2 regions of the Paenibacillus sp. FSL R7-0204 genome follow, and region 2 is predicted to be linked to the other one. Evidence: riboswitches for the same ligand, from Rfam matches in the RefSeq annotation. Region 2 holds a riboswitch; the other holds the start of a gene.

Region 1 (4,122 bases), 6.6 Mb from region 2:
TTTTGTGTATGGATATGAACGTCACTGTCAGCGCTTACGGCAGCCGGTAGACTGCAAACGGCTCGCCGGTGCGGAAGGCGGCACTGGCCTGGTCGAGCTGCTCAATTATCCCTGCATCCGGCGAAGCAGAGAGGCTCTGCAGATTATGCTGTACCTGCTCTACTGTAGTTGCGCCGACAATCACCGTGGAGACGGCGGGCCGGTTCATCAGCCAGGCCAGGGATAGTGCCGCAGATGAAGTGCCCAGCCCCTCCGCAATGGCCTGAACCTGTTCCCCAAGCGAGATGCGCTCCGGGGTAAGGAAGCGGCGGAAGTTCGGATCGGTCTCTGCTCTGGAGCCGGCAGGGGCCTTGCTGCTGCCGGCATATTTGCCGGTAAGAATGCCGCCCGCCAGAGGGAAGTAAGGGATGATGCCCAGACCCTGATCCAGGCAGAGTGGAAGCAGCTCGGCTTCGGGCGTGCGGTCAGCCAGTGAATAGCTGCACTGAATGGAGATGTATTTCGCGAAGTGCCGGGCTTCGCTGATCCCGAGCGCCTTCATCAGCTCCCAAGCGGCATAATTGGAGGCTCCGATATAGCGCACCTTGCCACTTGAGATCAGGTCATCCAGCGTACGCAGGGTTTCCTCTAGCGGTGTGTAGGGATCGAAGGTGTGAATCTGGTAGAGATCCACATAATCAGTCTTCAGCTTGCGCAGGCTGCCCTCCAGCTCCTGCATCAGATGATGGCGCGAAGAGCCGCTGCCGCCCGGCCCTTCATGCTTCGGCAATCCGGCTTTGGTCGCCAGCACTACGCTCTGGCGTCTGCCTTCAAGTGCAAGGCCAATGATCCGCTCTGATTCCGAGTCGGCATAGATATTGGCTGTGTCGATGAAGTTGATTCCTTGGTCCAAGGCGGCGTGAATAATGCGGACCGAGGTCTCCTGATCTGCCCGTTTGCCGAAGGAATTAGTTCCAAGACCCAGGGCGGACACCTGCAGGCCGCTATTGCCCAGACGGTTATATCGCATGCGCTCACTTCTCCTTATATAGTAGTAGTCTTAGCAGGAATCACGCACAAGCAGCTTGCCGCCGGACTCCAGGCGGCTCTCCTGTGACCGGGCAAGATTAATCACCGCATGCTCCTCCTGGAGCAGCTCAATCTCCTCGCCCAGCTTGAGGAGCAGCCTGGAGAAGCGGCTTAGGACACTGTCTGTGATGTAGCCGGTGAATTGTCCCGGATGGGCGAATACCTCGAGTATATGCCAGAGCTGGTCCGTGCAGGAACCGAACGCTCCGTTCATACGGCTCAGCGCAGCCTGGAGATCGCGGATCAGGCTGCCCAAATGGCTGTATTTATCCTCCAGCAGCAGCATGACTACCAGACCATAATTCACGGATTGCTGGCGGGATTCCACATTCTTGGCCAGCTGGCGCGCTGCCTCAAGCAGTCCGTCTGTCTCTGTCCGCAGCAGGCTTGCCAGGCTATGCAGGCGATGCTGCATTACCCCGGCATATCCTGCGTACAGGCCGCTGCCGGTAACCTGGCCGCTAACATAAATACTGCCGGTGGCTATAATGGTAGATTGGAGGATATCGCCATAGACGTACACATTCCCAAGGGCTTCGATCCGTACAGGTCCTTCCAGATCTCCCGGTACAACGATGTCGCCTGCGAACATAACATCGCCCGCAGGGTCTGTCAGCTCCCTGGTCAGCAGATAGACCGGAGGGAAGTCACAGATCCGGACGCTGCCGCTTCCTCCGCAGATCCGGGGCCTGCCGGTGTGCCGGGCTACGATTTTACCACAGGGAAGGAGCTTGGCATGATTACCGGCAGCAAAGTAGATATCTTGCGGCGGGGGAGGGGGCAGGACCCTTCCGTCTGTGTCGAGGCCGGGAATGCCTTCTTCCGGCGGCAGCTTGCGTGCGAAGACTTCGCCTGCAAAGGTAAAGGGGGCTCCGGGGAAACGGAGGTACTCCAAGGAATCCGCTGGCTCCTGAGCCGAAGCTCCCTGTCCCCGAAGCATTCTGTTCCCCTCCAGTGTATGCTCCGGCAGCTGGAATTCCAGCCGGGCTTCCTTGCCGGGCAGCGGGGCTCTTCCTTCAGCGATGCATACGGGAAGATATGTAGGATTCTCCAGCTCCGCGTACAGGGCGGGAATGTTCAGGTTGCGTAGAATGAAACGGTTGTCCAGTGAGGAAATAATCTGTTCTATGGTGAGCGTGGACAGCAGCATCGCCGGGTTGGGCTGGGCACGGACGACCGCCTCAAAGGCGGCGGGACAGTTGACCAGGTTCCAGGCGTACTTCTCTGCACGGTATAAAGTGAAGTGGACCTTGAGCTTGTCAGGCGATACGGTAATTTCGTACTGCGGCTTCTCGCAGATCTCCCAGGTAATATAATCTGCCTTGGTCACCTCAGTTGGCTCTGTAACGGTCTTCCAGTTGATCTTCAGGACAACAGGGTGGATCGCAGAAATGCGGGCGGGAGCGCCTCCGGGGAGCGGGGGAGTAATGAATATCTGGTTGTCCTGCACGAGGATAATTCCATTCTTATCTCCAGTTGTCCCGTCAGAAGTCCGGCCCTCCACAGAGAATGAATCCAGGAGACCTTTACGTTCGAGCATCAGGGACTCTACGAATTCATATCGGCTTGGTTCGATATCCTGCTGCGGCATGGTTGTAACCTCACTTTTCGTATGATCAATGGCAATTCGTACAGAAAAAGAACATCATCAAGCCTCGGAGGCTTCCCCTCCTGAACAGCTGGCTTAAGTGGTCTCTATTGGCAGCCTGGCAACCGTAAACGCGGATTCTGGCGTTCTTAGGCCCATAGCTTTGCGTCCTGCCCTTTCGGGGAGTTTGCCTTTAGAAATAGATCAATGATATACATCCTGTAGAGGCGATGAATTGTGGTCGACTGTAATCGACAAAAAGAATCATGAATAGTTCTTATGTGTCATTAACTTCTGCAAACAAGCTTAATTCTAGTACTTAAAGAGCTATTTTTCAACTATATTATGCCTATTTATCAAAAAACTCGAAATATGCAGCTCTATTTCGACAAAAAAACTGGTTTCCCAGCACTTACAGCTTATGGAAGAGGAAGATGAGAGGAAGTGTGGGTATTCAACTGTTGGGACACCCTGGGCTTGGCAAAACTCGGAGTGTTCCTTTTTCGATAAGCAGTGTTGTAAGTGTTTGTGTTATGTATGTGTTAACTATGTGAATAAACACAAACATTCAGTACATTATTTCGTAATAAAACCGAAGACATCCCAAATTCATTGTAATATAATCTAACTCATACCAAGGGAACGCGGATTAATGTTAACTAAATTAACATTAATAGAGATAGCGCATCAGGAGAGGAGCATAAACCATGCAGATTGCAGCAACACCTTACATCTGGCCTTATGACGGGGCTGTGGACCCGGCGAAGACAGCGCTGATGATTATCGACATGCAGACGGATTTTTGCGGCAAGGGCGGTTACGTCGAGAGAATGGGTTATGACCTCTCATTAACGGCGAGGGCGATTCAGCCCATTCAGCGGCTGCTGGCACGTATCCGGGAGATTGAAGGGTTCACCGTGATCCATACCCGCGAGGGACATAAGCCGGATCTGTCGGATCTGCCGGCGAACAAACGGTGGCGCAGCCGCCAGATCGGGGCCGAGATCGGCTCCGAAGGACCGGCGGGACGAATTCTCGTGCGGGGGGAGCGCGGCTGGCAGATCATCGAGGAGCTGGCGCCTGCCCACGGAGAGTACATTATAGACAAGCCGGGCAAAGGGAGCTTTTACGCAACGGACCTGGACCTGATCCTGAAGAATAAAGGAATTACCCATCTGATTCTGACCGGTATTACGACCGATGTCTGTGTACACACCACGATGCGGGAAGCCAATGACCGCGGGTACGAGTGCCTGATTCTTGCAGATTGTACGGGAGCGACGGATGAAGCGAATCACCTGGCGGCACTGAGTATGGTTCAAATGCAGGGCGGGGTGTTCGGCAGTGTAAGTGATTCACAAGCGGTGCTGCGTGCGCTGGAGCAATACTAAATCATTCATAAACGGGGGAATAACCATGTGGAACAAGTCCAGAACGAAAGCGCTGATGCTGTTAACCTCGCTGAT
Region 2 (4,122 bases):
TCCTGTACCATTACTTTGCGATGGTGCCGTTTATGATTCTATCCATTGTGTACATCCTGAAGCTGCTTGACAGCAAGTTCCAGGGTGCCAGAACTCTGCGGTACGCCTATGTTGCCGCCGCCGCCATCCTGTTTGTAATGTTCTATCCGGTCTTATCCGGCATGCAGGTGAACAGCAGTTATATCATTCAAGTACTTCGCTGGTTCCCTTCCTGGGTATTCTAGGAGGAGAGCTGTAAGAGCCGCATAGTGTTCAAAGCTGATGTTGATGAGGTGCTTCAAGGAAGCTGTGGCTTACAACAAATTTAGGAGGAACCCTTGTGAAGGCCAGATATAGTGTAATTGTCCCCATGTACAATGAGGAGGAAGTCATTCAGGTAACCTACGAGCGGCTCAAAAAAGTAATGGACGATTGCGGAGATACCTACGAGCTGGTATTCGTCAATGACGGCAGCCGGGACCGTACAGCTGAGATTATGCGCGGAATCAGCAATACGGATGAGCATGTTAAGCTGATTGACTTTTCCCGTAATTTCGGCCACCAGGTGGCGATAACGGCGGGTATGGATTATGCTGAAGGCCAGGCTGTTGTGGTGATAGACGCAGATCTTCAGGACCCGCCTGAGGTCATCCTGCAGATGATCGCCAAGTGGAAGGAAGGCTACGAGGTAGTCTATGCCAAGCGGCTGAAGCGCCACGGAGAGACCTTCTTCAAGAAGGTGACGGCCAAAATCTTTTACCGTCTGCTCAGCAGCATGACCAGTGTGGAGATTCCCACGGATACCGGGGACTTCCGGCTGATCGACCGCAAGGTCTGCGATGTGCTGCGCGGCCTGAAGGAGAAGAACCGTTATGTGCGGGGGCTGGTGAGCTGGGTCGGCTTCCGGCAGACCATGGTGGAATATGTGCGGGAGGAGCGCTTTGCCGGGGAAACGAAATATCCGCTCAAAAAAATGATCCGCTTTGCGCTCGACGGAATTACCTCCTTCTCGCATAAGCCGCTCAAAATCGCCTCCTATATCGGCTTCTTCCTGTCCTTCTCCAGCTTCATCTACCTGTTCCTGGTCTTATTCCAGAAGGTCTTCACCTCCTGGACCGTGCCGGGCTGGGCGTCCATTGTCGGTGTGAACCTGTTGTTTAACGGCATTGTGCTGATGCTGCTGGGCGTCATTGGGGAATACATCGGACGGATCTATGACGAATCGAAGGATAGACCGCTCTATATCGTGCGCGAGACCAGAGGCTACCCGGAGGCAGAGGCTGAAGACACCCGGAAGGAAAGCGATTATGCAAGATAAGGCTTGGCGCGCAGGCATGATCCAGTTTCTGAAATTTAATGCGGTGGGCCTGCTTAACACGTTCATTGATTTTGCGGTATTTACCCTGCTGCATTCCCTGGGGATGCTTAACACCCCTGCACAGATTATTTCCTACAGCGCCGGGACGGCCAACAGCTTTTTCTGGAATAAGAAGGTGACCTTCAAGGGCCGGGACAGAGGCGGGAATGGCGGCTTTGACCGGATGCAGCTGGTGAGATTTATTGTGCTGAATCTGCTGGTGCTGGGCATTTCGGTGTTGCTGATTCATCTGCTGACTGATCGGCTGGGGATACAGGTGCTGATGGCCAAGGTGCTGGTTACCTTCATTACAGTGATCATTAATTTCTTTGGAAGCCGGAAATGGGTATTCTAAAGAGACAGTATATCTTCGCCGTATTCTGCGGTGGGAGCACTTATTCTATATTGCGGAGGCGATTGTCATGCGGAAGTTATCCTATTTGATTATACTTGCCGGGGTCCTGATTATGCTCTACCCCAAAGGAAGCGAATGGTACGAGGACCGTCAGCAGCAGAAGCTGCTGGAAGAGGCCGAACAGGCCTATAGTGAAATCGTTCCTTCGGCTACAGCTCCTGCCAGCCAGGATCTGAGCAAGCCTTATGCGGAAGTCACCCAACTGCTGGCGGAAGAGTCTGGTGCGGAAGAGCCAGTGCCGACTGCAGCGCCCGAGATTGAAGTTGGAGGTAAGATCACTGCTATTATTGAAATCGACAAAATCGATCTGAAGCTGCCTGTACTGGAGGGCGCCACGAAGGCCAATATGAAGCATGCTGCTGCACATATGAAGGAGACAGCTCCGATAGGTGCGGTAGGCAACGCGGCGATTGCGGCACACCGGTCGAGAACAGCAGGGCGGCTGTTCAACAGACTGGATGAGGTCGGTAAAGGGGATACCATTACTATTATTACAAGGGGCCAGGAATACAAGTATGTAGTATATGATGTGTCCATTGTAGAGCCTACCGATATTTCGGTACTGAAGGGTAAGGACGACGATAAGATTCTGACCCTCATTACCTGCGATCCGCTTGTTGATCCGACCCACAGACTCATTATTCATGCGAAGCTAACCTGATTCTTGCAAGACAAGATGACAGTAAAGGTCGAAAAAACATAAAATTTTAGTATGTTTATGGTGGAATCTAGCAGTTTGGGGCTTGATAATAGAGAAGGATATGGTAAGATAGAACTATCAAAAGCTAATACACGATAACGGCAAACCTATCGAAAGGTAGGGACGCAAAGCTAAAGGGCCTTCCCGTCATGGATGGCAGCCAGTTACCGAATGAAGAGGCTTTTTTTGTTTGTTTTAATTCAGAATCTGTCATTATGTGGTAGTAGATTGGACAGATAAAGCTTATACGATAACGGCAAACCTATCGAAAGGTAGGGACGCAAAGCTAAAGGGCCTTCCCGTAAGAATGGCAGCCAGCTACCGAAAGGGGTTTTATCCATGAAGAAGTTTTATTTAATGTTGATTACACTTTTTGTGATCGTCACTTCCGTGCAGACAGGCACTGCTCAAGCCGCTAATGCAGATTCAAGCTGGTTAAATGTTGGACAACTTGATCAAGGGGTGATCGGGGTTTCGTACGATGTTCCTAAGGGCAAGAAGATGAAGCTCATGATTACCAAGGACAATAACAGCTATACTTACAACTTATACACCTCCAAACCGAACGAGACATTCCCGCTGCAACAAGGTAATGGCTCTTATAAGGTCTCCGTTCTTGAGAATACTACAGGCAACAAATATAAAGTACTATCTTCCGAGACTGTATCTCTCTCCATGAGCAATGTGAATGCCGTATATTTGAGCTCCGTACAAAATGTAAAGTGGAGTTCTTCCGATAAATCCGTTCAAAAGGCAGCCCAGCTTACAAAGGGTCTGACCACAGATGCAGACAAAGTTAAGGCTATCTACAATTACATCGTAACTAACGTGAAATATGATTACTCTCTGGCTAACAGCGTAAGCACAGATTATATTCCGAACAACGATAACACGCTTGCTACCAACAAAGGGATCTGCTACGATTACGCATCCTTGTTCGCTACTATGCTCCGCAGTGAAGGTATTCCAACCAAATTGGTTATGGGGAATACAAGCTATGTAACTTCATACCATGCCTGGAACGAAGTGTTCCTGAACGGCAAATGGGTAACGATTGATACTACAGTCGATGCAGGTCTGGGTAAAAACACAGCATCGACAGAACTGGTCAAAGCAGCAAGTAAATATACTGCAGCGAAATTCTACTAAGAATAGCTGTGAACTATAGCATTTCCTGAGAATAACCCGCTTAATCATTAAGTGGGTTATTTTTATTTATATAAAGGTTGCTTTTTAATAGAAGGATAGGTTATTATAAATAAGCGTTGTTGGAGCGGCAAAGGAAATGAGAGATTACTTAAATAAGTGATTTCAAAAATAAAGCTTGCATTGCTCGGATGAACGTGATATATTATAAGAGTTGCTGGTGACGCGGTGAGCGGCGCTGACGACGAGCTTGATCTTTGAAAACTGAACAACGAGTGAGTACCTGGAAATCACTTCGGTGAGATCCAAATTAGAGAATGTAACAATTCTCGTCAGATGTTTCAAAATGAGCAATCGCTCTTTCTATACTGCAATCTCTTCGTCCGCTCAGCTGAGCTGGACCGAAGAGATTGCAGGTGACGCTTACTTCGTAAGCGTCCTAATTGGAGAGTTTGATCCTGGCTCAGGACGAACGCTGGCGGCATGCCTAATACATGCAAGTCGAGCGGAGTCTGAGAGGAAGCT

What was found. A riboswitch is a leader RNA that binds a small molecule or an ion and turns the genes downstream of it on or off. The one in region 2 is predicted to bind cyclic di-GMP.
Region 1: it holds a riboswitch for cyclic di-GMP, as region 2 does, so the genes downstream of both, MKX42_RS02800 (flagellar assembly protein A) here and MKX42_RS31100 (transglutaminase-like domain-containing protein) in region 2, are expected to answer to the same signal.

Annotation. Positions count from the first base shown of each region.
Region 1 covers NZ_JBBOCA010000001.1:593,758-597,879, forward strand. Annotated here, with positions in the region: gene MKX42_RS02795 (aldo/keto reductase) at 35-1,009, opposite strand; gene MKX42_RS02800 (flagellar assembly protein A) at 1,040-2,659, opposite strand; cyclic di-GMP riboswitch class I at 2,766-2,858, opposite strand; gene biuH (biuret amidohydrolase) at 3,364-4,047, shown strand; gene MKX42_RS02810 (ABC transporter substrate-binding protein) at 4,073-4,122, shown strand, end outside.
Region 2 covers NZ_JBBOCA010000001.1:7,173,515-7,177,636, reverse strand. Annotated here, with positions in the region: gene MKX42_RS31120 (glycosyltransferase family 39 protein) at 1-224, shown strand, start outside; gene MKX42_RS31115 (glycosyltransferase family 2 protein) at 320-1,297, shown strand; gene MKX42_RS31110 (GtrA family protein) at 1,287-1,691, shown strand; gene MKX42_RS31105 (class D sortase) at 1,759-2,412, shown strand; cyclic di-GMP riboswitch class I at 2,542-2,623, shown strand; cyclic di-GMP riboswitch class I at 2,697-2,777, shown strand; gene MKX42_RS31100 (transglutaminase-like domain-containing protein) at 2,791-3,600, shown strand; rRNA gene MKX42_RS31095 (16S ribosomal RNA) at 4,038-4,122, shown strand, end outside.